DNA from 2 places in the Rhodococcus sp. SJ-3 genome. Region 1 is predicted to be linked to the other one. Evidence: riboswitches for the same ligand, from Rfam matches in the RefSeq annotation. Region 1 holds a riboswitch; the other holds the start of a gene.
The links. Region 1 has a riboswitch for cobalamin ahead of ACTDXD_RS04030 (ABC transporter substrate-binding protein). Riboswitches for the same ligand answer to the same signal wherever they lie in the genome.
Positions count from the first base shown of each region.

Region 2: linked by a shared signal. The riboswitch ahead of ACTDXD_RS19035 (FecCD family ABC transporter permease) and the one ahead of ACTDXD_RS04030 (ABC transporter substrate-binding protein) in region 1 are both predicted to bind cobalamin.

Region 1 covers NZ_CM123306.1:881,658-888,963, forward strand. Annotated here, with positions in the region: gene ACTDXD_RS04015 (WhiB family transcriptional regulator) at 1-243, shown strand, start outside; gene ACTDXD_RS04020 (ABC transporter ATP-binding protein) at 268-1,044, opposite strand; gene ACTDXD_RS04025 (FecCD family ABC transporter permease) at 1,041-2,090, opposite strand; gene ACTDXD_RS04030 (ABC transporter substrate-binding protein) at 2,090-3,178, opposite strand; cobalamin riboswitch at 3,191-3,381, opposite strand; gene ACTDXD_RS04035 (SDR family oxidoreductase) at 3,374-4,267, opposite strand; gene ACTDXD_RS04040 (hypothetical protein) at 4,406-4,576, shown strand; gene ACTDXD_RS04045 (Rv2732c family membrane protein) at 4,682-5,194, shown strand; gene cobF (precorrin-6A synthase (deacetylating)) at 5,216-5,965, opposite strand; gene cobN (cobaltochelatase subunit CobN) at 5,962-7,306, opposite strand, start outside.
Region 2 covers NZ_CM123306.1:4,078,204-4,085,509, reverse strand. Annotated here, with positions in the region: gene ACTDXD_RS19060 (ABC transporter permease) at 1-781, opposite strand, end outside; gene ACTDXD_RS19055 (MlaE family ABC transporter permease) at 778-1,590, opposite strand; gene ACTDXD_RS19050 (hypothetical protein) at 1,971-2,159, opposite strand; gene ACTDXD_RS19045 (TetR/AcrR family transcriptional regulator) at 2,531-3,832, shown strand; gene ACTDXD_RS19040 (SDR family oxidoreductase) at 3,994-4,653, shown strand; cobalamin riboswitch at 4,752-4,934, shown strand; gene ACTDXD_RS19035 (FecCD family ABC transporter permease) at 5,090-6,169, shown strand; gene ACTDXD_RS19030 (ABC transporter ATP-binding protein) at 6,181-6,969, shown strand; gene ACTDXD_RS19025 (ABC transporter substrate-binding protein) at 6,962-7,306, shown strand, end outside.

The sequences.
Region 1 (7,306 bases):
CTCGATCAGGATGTGGACTGGTGGGCGCAGGCCGATTGCCGGTTCTTCGGTCCCTCGGCCTTCTTCGGGCCCGACTCGGAATCGCCCGCCGAGCGACTCCGCCGCGAGAACCACGCCAAGCGGATCTGCGCCGGTTGCTCTGTCGCCGACAAGTGTCTTCAGTACGCGGTCGACAGCGGCGAACAGTTCGGGATCTGGGGTGGGACCTCGGAACGGGAACGTAAGTCCCTGACCCGTGCGTGATTTCGGTATCCGGAACTAACAGAATCACGCACGGGCAGCCGGGCTGCGCAACCTGTGGTAACGGATCACGGGAACTCCGTCATCGACCTCGACCGTTGCATGAACGCCGTACACCTGCTCGACCAGGTCAGCGGTGAGCGCCTCGACCGGCGTGCCGTGCGCGACGATCCTTCCCCGCGACAGCACCACCACCCGATCGCAGAACATCGCCGCGAGATTGAGATCGTGCAACGCCACGTAACTGGTCACCGGAAGAGCCGCGACCCGTTCGAGAATGTCGAGCTGATGCTGAATATCGAGGTGGTTCGTCGGTTCGTCCAGCAACAGTTCTTCGGGTTCCTGCGCGAGGGCCCGGGCGATCTGTGCTCGCTGACGTTCACCACCGGACATCGAGCGCCACAACCGGTCGGCGAACTCGACCATCCCCGTCACGTCGAGCGCCCGGTCGATAGCGGCGCGTCCGCGCTCGTCGCGCCCGAATGCGTCGGTGTGCGGAATGCGGCCGAGCCGCACCACATCTCGCACCCGAATGTCGACCTCGGTGTGTGCATGCTGCCCGACCATCGCAACCCTGCGCGCCAGACCTCGCCGGCCTAGGCTCCCGATATCGGTTCCGTCGAGAGTCACCGTCCCGTCGTCGGGACGATCGATGCCGGCAAGCAGGCGCAGCAGCGACGATTTTCCCGATCCGTTCGGTCCGAGCAGCCCGATAGTCTCCCCCGGCACCGGGTCGATCGTCACGTCGTCGATGACGAGGTTTCCGCCGCGGCTCCACCGCAGCGACTGCGCAGAGAGTGTCACGGCGTACTCCTCGTACGGAACAGGATCAGCGCGAATGCCGGGACGCCGATCAGAGCGGTCACTACACCCACCGGAACCTCCTGTGGCGCAAACACAGTGCGGGCCACCGCGTCCACCCACACCATGAACACCGCGCCCACCACCGCGGTGACGGGCACGAGATGACTGTGCCGGGGGCCCACCAGGAATCGTGCTGCGTGCGGAAGGACGAGACCGACGAACCCGATCGCACCCGCGGCACTGACCAGCACGGCAGTGATCAGAGCGGTCACCAGCAGGAACATCAGACGGGTACGGCCCACCGAGATGCCGAGTGTCGCGGCGGTCGACGAACCGAATGTGAATGCGTCCAGGGAGGATGCTTTGATCAGACACACGACGATACCGAGCGCGCACACCGTGCCGCAGAGCGCCACATCGCTCCACGTGGCGCCCGACAGCGATCCCAGGAGCCAGAACAGCACACCGCGGGTGCGTTCCGCATCGGCGGACGAGATCACGATGAACGACGTCAATGCCGAGAACAGCTGGGTTCCCGCAACTCCTGCGAGCACCACACGCGAGGTGCCGCCACCTGCGCCGGTGGCGAGCAACAACACGAGCGCGAACGACGCGAGCGCACCCAGGAATGCGCCACCCGACAGCGACACGGCGCCGCCCCCGATACCCAGCACCGCAATCATCACGGCGCCCGTCGAGGCACCCGACGAGATCCCCAGAACGAACGGATCGGCCAGCGGGTTGCGCAGGAGCGACTGCATGATCACGCCGCACACCGCGAGACCGGCGCCGCACACCGCGGCCAGCAGGGTCCGCGGCAGCCTCAGCTCCCAGACGATCCCCTCACGGATCGCGCTGACCGAACTGTCAGCGAGCCCCAACCGGTCGAAGATGACGGCGTAGACGTCCGGCACGGACAGTTCGGCCGGGCCGATCGTGACCGTCACAGCGATCGAAAGCGCCAGTACCACCAGTCCGATCGCAACGACGACTGCTGCGACAGGGCCGCGCTCGGTAGGCGACCGATCCTTCGTCGCCGACACCATCAGCCCGCGAGATTCCACTCGCGCAGTGCGGCGGCGACCTTCTCGATTCCGTCGATCGTGCGGATCGACGGGTTCATGTCGGCACCGTTGACGACGATGTACCGCTGGTTCTGCACGGCCGTCAGACGCTGGGTCACCGGATTCGTTTCGAGGAATTCGATCTTGCTGTCCAGCGCGTCACCCGCAATGCTGCGCCGGCTCAGGTCTCCGAGTACGAGGGCCGTGGGATCCCGATCGAGGACCGACTCCCAGCTCACCTGCGGCCACTCGTTCGTGGTGTCGTCGAAGACGTTCTTCGCGCCGACGGAGTTGGTGATGATGCCCGACGAACCGCAGCACCCCGCGACATACGGGGTGGCCGTGTCGGCGAACCAGTACGCGAGAGACACCCCGGAGGCGTCGATCTCACCCGCGGCCGTCTCGTACCGCTGCTGGAGTTCGGCGACGAACTCTTCACCGCGCTCGGTCACGTCGAAGATCGCGGCGAGTTCGCGAATCTCCTTGTACACCGCGTCCATCGTCAGTGGCTCGGTGCGGTTGCCGTCGGAGTTGACGCTGTTGTCGTCCTTGCCGTCGCAGTCGGTGGGCGAGAGGTAGGACGGTACCCCGAGCTGCTCGAACTGCTCCGCCGTCGCGACGCCGCCTTCGCCGAGGGTGCCGCCGAACGATGCCGACACGAAGTCGGGTTCGGTATCGAGCACGACCTCGAACGACGGATTGTTGTCGGCCAGGCGCGGGACCAGCTCGTTCTCGGCCGCGAGGTTCTCGCGCACCGGATCGGTCCACGTCGCGGTGCCGACCATGCGCTCGGCCAGGCCGAGCGACAACAGGATCTCGGTCGACCCCTGGTTGAGCGATACGGCACGCTGCGGCGCGGCGTCGACCGTGACCTCGTGGCCACAGTTCTCGATGGTCAGCGGGTAGTTCGTCGAGCCCGCCGCGGCGCTGCTCTCCTGCCGGTCGGCGGCATCGGAGTCCGCATCACTCGACGAACAGCCGGCGACGGTCAGTGCAACCGCGACGAGCGCGACGCCTGTGCGCAGCACCGTGTGCCGCCCCGTACGGGCGGCGAAAATCGAAATACTCATGTCCATCCTCGTGGTAATGCCTCGGCCGACGCAGGTGTCCTGGCTCCCGGATCGACGCTTTCCCCCGGCCTTCCAGCCCATACGGGCCGTGACCGTGAATTGGGGGATCGCTCCTCGGTGACAGTTGCGGGACAGCCCCGGATTCGCACCGGTGTTCCCTACGCCGAGTCACACAGTACAAGACCTCGTCCGAGGTCAGGCGAATGGCACACCACCGGTCACCGCAACGACCTCGCCCGTGACATAACTCGATTCCTGTGATGCGAGAAAGACATAGGCGGGGGCAAGTTCGGCCGGTTGCCCCGGCCGGCCGAGGGGGACATCGGCACCGAAGTGTTCATAGGCATCCCGGGTCATCGTCGCCGGGATCAGCGGAGTCCAGATCGGACCTGGGGCTACCGCATTGACGCGGATTCCCTTGGACGCGACGTCCGCTGCCAGCCCCCTGGTGAAGTTCACGATGCCCGCTTTGCTGGTTGCGTAGTCGAGGAGACCGGGTGACGGGTTCGTGGCCTGGATCGACGTGGAATTCACGATCGTCGACCCCGGAGGCATTTCGGCGACTGCGTACTTGCAGAGCCAGAACAGCGCATACAGGTTGGTCTTCATCACGCGATCGAACTGCTCGGTCGTCATGTCGGCGATGCCGCCCGGCTCCATATGCTGGTAGGCGGCATTGTTGACGAGGATATCGAGTCCGCCCAATTCCAGAACAGCGGTGTCCACCAGCCCACGGCACAGATCTTCGGAACGAATATCGCCGGGGGCGAGCACCGCCCGGCGCCCCGCATCCTCGATCAGCGTGGCCGTCTGCCGCGCATCGTCGTCTTCTTCGAGGTAACTCAAGACGATATCGGCGCCTTCGCGTGCGAACGCGACCGCGACGGCCCGCCCGATACCCGAGTCGGCACCGGTGACGAGGGCACGCCTGCCTTCGAGACGGCCGCTTCCCCGATACGTCCGCTCTCCGTGATCGGGTGCCGACACCATCTCGGAGGTGCGACCCGGATACGGGATCTCCCCCTGGTCCGCAAGTGGTGGCGTCGCGAATTGCTCTTTCGGATTCTGCATGCGGTGCTGGTCTGGCATCGGGTCCTCCGGACGTCGGGGTGACTCTCGGCATACCCGGTCCGCCGAGGCGGCACACGCGGTTCGTCGCGACGCTGTCTGGGTATGACGCTGTCTGGGGATGCAGAAACGCGACACCCCCCGACGAAAGGACGAGAGATGAACGCAGAGAAGGATCCGAAGACGGACGGAGCGACACGCAAGGAGAACGGTGCTGCTCCCGATGTGGTGTCCGACCCCGCGCAGTCGACGGAAGACCGGTCCTCCGACTGGACCGACGAAGGCGGCGCGACCCCGTCGGGTCCCGCGACGGATACCGACGAAGACTGACGCCTCTACCGATTCTGGGTTTACCCTGGTAGTCGACACCTTGTACCGGATCGTGCGCGGACGTCCATAATGGCCTCTCGTGTGGTCGAACGAGGAGGCGTGCCCGTGAGTGAAAACCTGTCGGCGTACCGGAGCGACTTCGCGCGGATCGAGAAGCGGATCGCCGGGGAGTTCGATGCCGGGAAGCGGCGCTGGGTGCTCGCCGGGTTCATGACCCTGTTGGCCATCGGGCTACTGCTGCCGTTGACGTCGACGCAGTGGTCGTGGATGGCGCTCGCCGACTGGTTCGGTGGGGGCGCCCCCGTCTCCATGCCGCTGCGGATCTTCGTGACGCTCGCGGCGGTGTTCGGGGTGCTCGTGTCGTCGATAGCACTGGCCCGGCGCAGCTGGAGGTTCGCGGTTGCAGCGACGCTCGGCTGCGGTCTCGGCTCGTTCTTCGGCCTCTTCGGCTACTGGTCGCAGACGGGAATGATCATCGACGGCCCGCACGCTCCTGGGATCGGGATGGTGATCGCGTGGGTGTCGATGGTCGCGCTGACTTCGCAGTGGTTACCGATCGCGCTCAGCAAGTCGCCCACCGATCCACGCCCACGACCGACTCTGATTCGCTCGCACTGACCCCGATCGTTTCTGCGCGGCTCAACCAGCGCGGCGCAGCAGATAGGTGTCCATCACCCAGCCTCGCGCGGACCTGGACCGCGTCCGGGCCACGTCGATGGCGTCGAGCACCTCATGCAGACGTCCCGCGACGAGTTCCTCGTCTTCCGTTCCGAGGTTCGCGCCCCACCAGATGTCCCAATCGCCGTCGAGTTCCCGGCAGGCAAGCTGACCGTCGAGCATGACGATGAGATTGTCCGCTCCCGATGCGACCTCCTCACCGAGGCGCCGACCGGTGGTGATCGTGACCGGGCCACCGATTCTGTTGAACACCAGACGATGCCGGGCAGCGAGCAGTTGAATACTGCTCACACCTGGCACGACGTCGTAGTCGATGTCGAGCACACCGCGATCACGGATCCGCTCTACGACACGAATGGTGCTGTCGTACAGACTCGGATCGCCCCACACCAGAAATCCGACCGTCTCCTCGTCACGGATCTCTGTGCGCAGCACCGCCTCGTACGCCTCGGCACGGGCCGCATGCCAGTCGCGTACCTCCGTCCCGTACTGCTCCGGTGCCCGGTCGCGCGGGGGGTCGGGCACCACGATCGTGCGGTATCGCCCGGTGGTGTGACGACGCAGGATCTGTTCGCGCACCGACACGAGATCGTCCACGCCGCGCTGCTTGTCGGCGACGACGAACGCGTCGACGCTCTCGAGTGCCTTGACGGCCGCGACTGTGAGATCGTCCGGACCCCCCGGCCCGATCCCGATCAGTCGCAACCTCATCCTCGGTCCTCGAGATCACCCTCGACGTCGAGGTACGCCTGCTGCAGTGCATTCAGGGTTTCCGGATCCGGCTCTGCCCACAGTCCACGATCGGCCGCCTCGGTGAGTCGTTCGACGATACCGCGCAGTGCCCACGGGTTGGCCTCGCGCAGAAACTGCTGGTTCTCCGGGTCGAGCGCATAGTTCTGCGCCAGCGACTCGTACATCCAGTCCTCGACAACTCCGGCGGTGGCGTCGTAACCGAACAGGTAGTCGACGGTCGCAGCGAGTTCGAACGCGCCCTTGTAGCCGTGCCTGCGCATCGCGGAAATCCAGCGCGGGTTGACGACACGCGCGCGGAACACGCGCGCGGTTTCCTCGCTGAGCGAGCGGGTGCGCACCGTGTCGGGGATCGTCGAATCACCGATGTACGCCTTGGGATCGGTGCCGGTGAGTGCGCGCACCGTGGCGACCATGCCGCCGTGGTACTGGAAATAGTCGTCGGAATCTGCGATGTCGTGCTCGCGCGTGTCGGTGTTCTTCGCTGCCACTGTGATCCGGCGGTAGTTGGCGCGCATGTCGTCGGCTGCGGCAACACCGTGCAGGTCGCGTCCGTACGCAAACCCGCCCCACGCGGTGTACACCTCGGCGAGGTCGGCGTCGGTACGCCAGTTTCCTGAGTCGATGAGCTGGAGGATTCCGGCACCGTACGAACCCGGCTTGGATCCGAAGATGCGGCGCACGGCTCGCTCGGCGTCACCGTGTTCGGCCTCGTCGCGCTGCGCGTGGGCACGCACGTAGTTCATCTCGTCGGGTTCGTCGAGGGCGGCGATCATCCGGATCGCGTCGTCGAGCATGCCGATCACGTGCGGGAACGCATCGCGGAAGAATCCGGAGATGCGCACGGTGACGTCGATGCGCGGACGGCCGAGTTCCTCGAGCGGCACGATGGTGAGTTCGCGGACGCGACGGGATTCGGGGTCCCACTCGGGGCGGACGCCGATGAGGGCGAGTACCTCGGCGATGTCGTCGCCGGCGGTGCGCATCGCGGAGGTGCCCCACACGGACAGACCCACGGACTGCGGGTACTCCCCGGTGTCAGCGAGATACCGCTCGATCAGTGCGTTCGCGAGCGCGACTCCCGTGTCGTAGGCGAGTCGGCTCGGTACGGCTTTGGGGTCGACGGTGTAGAAGTTGCGGCCGGTGGGCAGCACGTTGACGAGGCCGCGCAACGGCGAACCCGAGGGGCCTGCGGGAACGTATCCGCCGCCGAGAGCATGCAGGACGGCATCGAGTTCGTCGGTGGTCTGCGCTAGGCGCGGCACCACCTGTTCGGCGGCGAAGGCCAGCACCCGCGACACC
Region 2 (7,306 bases), 2.6 Mb from region 1:
TCGACAGGATCGCGGTGCGCAGCGCACGGCCTGCCGCTGCGCCCACACCTGCGGGCCCTCCGGACGCGTAGTACCCGTAGGCGCAGTGCACGAGGCTGACGACCACAGCGAACACCATCGCCTTGATACCCGAGTACAGGAGATCCTGCGGCGTGAGAACCAGGTGGAAGAAGTAGTCGTAGGTCCCTGCCGAGGCCCCGTTGAAATACACCACGACGAGGCGGGTGGACAGGTAACTGGCGAGAAGGCCGATCATGTAGATCGGGATGACGCACACCATCGCGGCAAGCACGCGGGTCGCGGCGAGGAACGGAATCGACCGGATGGCCATGGAATCCAGCGCGTCGATCTCGTCGGAGATGCGCATGGCGCCGATCTGTGCGGTGAAACCGACACCGACCTTCGCCGACAGTGCGATCGCGACGACTACGGGGGCGAGCTCGCGAGTGTTCGCGACGGCCGAGAGCATCCCGGACATCGTGGTCATCCCGACGAGCTCGAGACCGCGTTGGGTCTCCACCCCCAGCATCATCGCCGCGGCGAGCGACATGGCGAAGACGATGCCGATCGTTCCGCCGCCCGACAGCAACGACTGGGTTCCGAAGCTCACCTCACTGATCTGAGCAAAAACATGCTTCCGAAACTTGCTGAGAGCATATGGAATCGAAGCGATGGTACGGAAGTAGAACGAGACATGCATTCCGAGTGTCGCGAGGTTGTCGCCGACACGCCCCACCGCCCGTGTCGCACCCGCGATCGGTTCACGTGTTGCAAGTGTCATGCGAACTCACCGACAGCTGGAACGATGACCGTGTACAGGGCAGACAGCGCGGTGTTGACGATGAACACGAGTGCGAACGCGATCACGACCGCCTCGTTCACCGCGTCAGCGACGCCGCGCGGGCCGCCTTTCGTGTGCAGTCCCTTGAACGTCGCCACGAGGGCGGAGAGCAAACCGAAGACCGCTGATTTCACCAGTGCCATAACGAAATCAGCTGGTCGTCCGTATTCCGAGAATGTCGCCATGAATGTTCCGGCGGGTAGGTGCTGCACATAGATGTGATACAGCCAGCATGCGGCGACACCACCGAGAGTGACCATCGAACACAGCGCGAGAGACACTACGACGGCACCGACGAGTCGCGGCGCCACAAGACGTTCGAGGACGTCGAGTCCCATTACTTCCATCGCGTCGATCTCTTCGCGGATCTTGCGTGACCCGAGATCTGTGCAGATCGCCGATCCGGCGACACCCGCAAGCATGAGTGCACACACGAGCGCCGATGCCTGGCCGACGATGATGAAAGCGACGACCGCGCCCGAGTAACCACCGGCCCCGATCCGTCCGGCGAGTTCGCCGACCGACACGGCGATGAATACGCCGACCGGAATCATCAGCAGCAGAGACGGTCCGGTGCACACCCGTCCGATGAACAGGGTCTGCGTGACGGTTTCGTGCAGCGACAGTCGTCGTCGGATGATGGCAACCATCAGGACGACCAGCGACTGCACGGCGAACCCGATCAGGAAACCACCCTCGGTCGCGACGTCGCGAACCGGACCGCGCGATGCCGGCAGCTCGTAGGTCATCTACTGAATCCCTTCATTTCGCACCCCACAACCGTTCTCCGCACACGCGGATCACCCCCATCCGGTAACCGAGCACATCGGCAACACCACCGGAAACAGTCTTCGATTTGCAGTGAAGTGTGGCACACAAGTCTCCGACCGACAAGGTTCAAGTGAACACTCATTCTAGGTTATAGAGCGCGCCTTCCACGCCCTGCGTCTCGGCATGCCCCGGTGGGGACGGCCGACGAAACATGCTTGGTGCCAGTCTGTTCTACTATTGCCCGCCGCCCATCACTCGCACATGCCACAACGATCGCGAGAGGCGATCGGATGCCACAGGAGAACAGTCGTACAGAACACGAGCCGCCATACCCTTCAGCGTGCGGCGAGTTCGCCGTTCACGTCATGCACACGTCGGAGAACGTCAGAACAGGCCAGCACACGATCGAGCCCAGGAACGAGATCACCAGATCGACACCTTCCATGTCCGCAAGGTGCGAGGTGTGGGTGAGAGTCCAGATCACTCCGATCAATCCGTACGGAATGGCGATCAGAACGACCAGACCGATGAATTCGGCCACGGACATCTCGTAGGACAGAACCCTGCGTGCAGTGTCGAACACCGGACGGGCCTCCAGCAATCAGTAGGGACAACGGATCCGGATCGCGGAAAGCACCTCGACGCAGGGTGCTCGCCGGGGACGGTATCACCGCCGCATTCGAAACGATAGAGTTTTGTGAACGGTCATTCCGAAGAGCTATCCATCGGACACGAGAACCACAACCCCGCCCTGAACTAGGATTATGCTGCCCGTCTCGCGTTTCTGCACACATATGACAGCAAACAACGGTTCACATGTGCATGATGGTTCGCCGCTGCAAGCAGCGTATGCTCGCCCGAAGAGAGATGCCCGCCGCATCGCAGCCAGGGCAGCCCGAGCAACAGAAGTAGGTGCGCGTGGTCGGCAAGACTCCCTCCCCTCAGGCCGAGCGCAGATCGCGGCCGAAGAACCGGCGAGACCAGATCGCCACTGCGGCCGCGATCGCCTTCAGCGAACGTGGCTACCACGGCGTGAGTGTCGAAGACATCGCCGACGAGGTCGGAATCACCAAATCCGCTCTGTACCGCCACTTTCCGGGGAAGTACGCACTCTTCCTCAACTCTGCTCTCATACTCCTGGACGCCCTGGAGTCCGCTCTCGAGAGCTCACCGACGGGCCACGCCGAATCGGCTACGGACGAGCTCCGCGCGCATCTCTGCGCCATCATCGGCACCACGATCGCCAACCGGCGCACCGCAGGTATCTACCGCTGGGAACGCCGGTACCTACGACCGGAGGATCGCTCTCCCATCCGTCGGCGCGCATGGGAGGTCAACCGCAGGATCGGGGAATGTGTGAGCCTCATCCGCCCGGATATTTCCAGCACGGACACGTTCGTGCTCGTTGCCGCGATGCTCAGCGCAATCGGCAGTATCACTGCGCACAGCCTCACCCTGGCTCCGCGCCGCATCGAGCACATCCTCGTCGATGCATGTGTGGCACTGTCCCGGTCGGATCTCTCTTCGGAAGAACCCATTTCGTCGATACCCACCGCTGCGCGCCACCCGTCGTCGGTGAACAACATGCGCGAGGATCTTCTGCAATCGGCGATCGAACTCTTCCATCGGGAGGGGTACGCGGAAATCGGAGTGGAGGAGATCGCCTCGACCGTAGGCCTGCCCGCGTCGGGCGTCTACCGATACTTCCCATCGAAGGCCGATATCCTCGCAGCCGCTTTCTACCGTGCGATCGACCGGCTCGAGACCTCGATCGAGTCGGCACTTCAGCGGACCTCGAGCCCACGAGACGGCCTCGAAGCACTTGCCACGGTGTATATCGAGCTCTGCATCTCGCAGCGGGAGTTGATGTCCGTGTACTTTGCGGAGCTGATCAATGTGCCTCCCGGACCGCGGGCAGATCTACGTATGCGCCAGCGACTCGACGTCGAACAATGGGCCACCCTCCTCAACGAGGTACGCCCCGAACTCTCGAGCGTCGAATCACGCTTCCTTCTGTACGCAGCGCTCAACCTCGTTCCCGATCTGGGTGTGTTCCTCGGTCCCAACGCCGTGCGGCAACAGGCGCCGCGGATCCATGCGGTGATGATGTCGGTACTGCTCGGCTCCACGCCCGAACAGCCTGCATCCTCCGAACACAATCCGCGTATGCCGAAGTCGAGTGCCGCCGGGTCACTGTCTGCGCACACGCCGTCCAGGTAGCGATCGCCTGCCGTGTCCGGCCACTCCGGCAACTCCGCGCGCGAACAGAAGAGGCAGGCCCCAGGCGTCGACCGAGTGTGCGTGCCTTCTTCGCGCGCGGATATCGGAAGGAAGGCATGCTGGGAGACGCACCCGATCCCCGGACACAAGGAGCACTCGACATGGCACGCATCGCACTCTTCGGCGGACACGGCAAGGTCGCGCTGCACCTCGAGCGGTTACTCGCCGACTCCGGCCACGAGACCAGTGCGTTCATTCGCAACCCCGACCACGCCGACGACGTACGCGCCGCAGGAGGCACGCCGGTGGTGGCCGACGTCGAGCAACTCGACATCGCGGCGCTGTCCGACCTGCTGCAGGGCCACGATGCGGTGGTGTGGTCGGCGGGTGCGGGCGGCGGCAACCCCGCCCGCACGTACGCCGTGGACCGTGATGCCGCGATCGCATCGATGACAGCCGCGCAGGAGGCAGGCGTGCGGCGGTACGTGATGGTGTCGTACTTCGGGGCGAGACCCGACCACGGTGTGCCCGAGGACAACAGTTTCCATCCGTACGCAGAGGCGAAGGCCGCCGCCGATACACACCTGCGCGGCACCGATCTCGAGTGGACCATTCTCGGGCCGAGCGCCCTCACCCTGGATCCCCCGACCGGACGGATCGAGATCGAGGGTCAGGGTGCGAGAGACAAGGGGCAGGTCTCGCGCGCCGATGTCGCCGCCGTGATCGCTGCAGTGCTCGAGCGTCCCGAGACCGCCGGTCGCATGATCGAGTTCAACAACGGCGACACACCGATCGCGGAGGCGCTCGACGCACTCCGCTGACGGTCGTCACCGGTAGATCGACGCCGTGGACCCCGGATCTCGCACAGCGGGTCCGGACCCACGGCCATTGTTACGCCTGTGTTACGTTCTCCACGAGTCAGACGCAGCCCTGATGCAGTACGTGCATCAGAAATGCAAGGGAATCCGGTGCAACTCCGGAACTGTCGCGCAGCGGTGAAGGCGACCGACAGGGCACGTGCCACTGGACCGGAATCGGTCCGGGAAGGCGCCCTGTCGGAACGACCCTGAGTCCGAAGACCTGCTGGCTCACCGAATCACACACGTGGGCCTCGCGATTGGGCCCCTGATACGAGAGAACGATCGATGCGCGCCCAGACCGATGGCACCGCCCTCCCCATTCGTGTTCACGCCTCCGCACGAAGCGACCTACCGACCCCACGACAGGTCACGGAGTCCGCACCGTCGGGGTGCTGAGTTGCTCGAGGTCGCGAAGTCACCTCAGCGCACCACGCCACCGCAGCACACACGAATTCCGGCGATCCCGCTCCTGGTCGTCCTCGCCCTCGCGATCGTCCTCAGCGGATTCATGTCGCTGACCTTCGGGTCCGAGCCGGTGCCGCTGTCCGCCACATGGGACGTGGTGCGAGCACATTTCACCGGTGGGGTCGGCCCCGACCCGGTGTACGACACGATCATCTGGGAACTTCGTGCTCCCCGCATCCTGATGGCGCTCATCGTCGGTGCAGGCCTGGCCATGGCCGGGGCCGCAATGCAGACCCTGGTGCGAAATCCGCTGGCCGATCCCTATCTTCTGGGTATCTCCGCCGGTGCCGGCGTCGGGGCCACTCTCGTCATCATGTTCGGTGTCCTGACCACTATCGGTGTGTGGGCATTGTCGTTGGGCGCCCTGATCGGCGCCATGGTCGCCGGAGCCGCGGTCTTCGGCATCTCCATTGCACAGGGGGGCCTGACCCCACTCCGTCTCATTCTCACCGGCGTGGTCATGGCCTCGGCGTTCTCGTCCGTCTCCAGCTTCCTGGTCTTCCTCAGTGATGACCGCGATGCCGTTCGGTCGGTCCTGCACTGGACCCTCGGAAGCGTGGCGGGTGCGATGTGGGTGCAGATTCTCCCTGCCCTGCTCGTCGTGGTTGCGTCTGCCGCGATCCTGTTCGCACTCCATTCATGGCTCGACGCGCTGGCAAGCGGACCGGACGTGGCCAGAGCACTCGGTGTGCCGGTGCGGGGGCTCCGACTGGGACTCTTCGCTTTGTCGTCGATTCTTGTCGGCGTGCTGGTCTCGGTGTCCGGAGGAATCGGATTCGTCGGCCTGATCATGCCGCACCTCGCCAGGATCGTGGTGGGCGCACGCCATCGGGTGGTGCTTCCTGTGGCCGCACTCGGTGGCGCACTGTTCCTGCTCTGGATCGACATCGCTGCTCGGGTCCTGCTCAGTCCGGAGGAACTCCCCCTGGGTGTGATGACCGGTCTCGTGGGGGCACCGGTGTTCCTCTTCCTGCTGGGGCGCCGCCACTACAGTTTTTCGGACGGTGACTGATGCATATTCGGATGCGCAATGTTCGCTGCCGGATCGCCGGATCGGACATTCTGTCCGGCATCGATCTCGACTTCCCCGCCGGCTCCATGGTGGCGCTGGTGGGAATCAACGGGAGCGGTAAATCGACATTGCTTCGAACCCTCGCAGGCCTGCGCGCCCCCGCGGAGGGAACCGTCACCCTCGACGGCCGAGATCTCTATTCGCTTCCGCCACGTGCTCGGGCACGAGCGATTGCCTATGTCGGTCAGGAGGAAACACCCCCTCAGGACCTCTTGCTCGGTGAGATGGTCGCCATGGGCCGCATCCCCCATCGGCCACCCTGGTCCCTGGGAGAAGAATCCGATCGGGAGGTCACACTGCGCGCACTGACCACCGTCGAATTGGCACACGCAGTCGATCGCCGGTGCGATCAACTCTCGGGCGGTGAACGGCGCCGCGCCATGCTGGCTCGTGGATTGGCTCAGGAATCGTCCCTGCTGATCCTGGACGAACCGACCAACCATCTCGATATCCGCCATCAGATACACCTCCTCGACACACTGCGCGGCCTCGGCTGCACGGTGGTGGCCGCAATGCACGACCTCGCGCTCGCGGCGGCGTACTTCGATCGGGTCGCCGTCCTCCACGACGGCGCTCTCGCGACCTACGGCGACGCATCCGAGGCCTTGTCCCCAGCAACGATCACTCGTGCCTTCGGCGTTCCTGCAACACAACTCACCGATCCTGCGACCGGACGGCAGCACCTGGTGCTCGGTACCGACTCGCCCCGGATCCGATCACACACGGAGAACCATGCCTGAGTACGTCCCATCCCGTTCGAAGACCCTGCCTCGTTCGAGGACTCCGGTCTCGCTGGCCGTCGGCCTCCTCACCGCAGCCATGACGCTGGCCGGCTGCAGCAGCGCAGACGAACAGCAGGAGGTTGCGTCGGACGGTCACGTCACCGTCGAGAACTGCGGAGAGCAGATCACCTTCCCCTCGCCGGCACAGGCGATCTACGCCAACGACAGTCAGATCCTCCTGAATCTGCTTGCCCTCGAGGCCGACGACCGGATCACCGCGATCAGCGGTATCCGTAACACACGGCTCGACCAACTTCGCGGTATGTACGGCACAGCGCGTATCGACGCCTTGCCG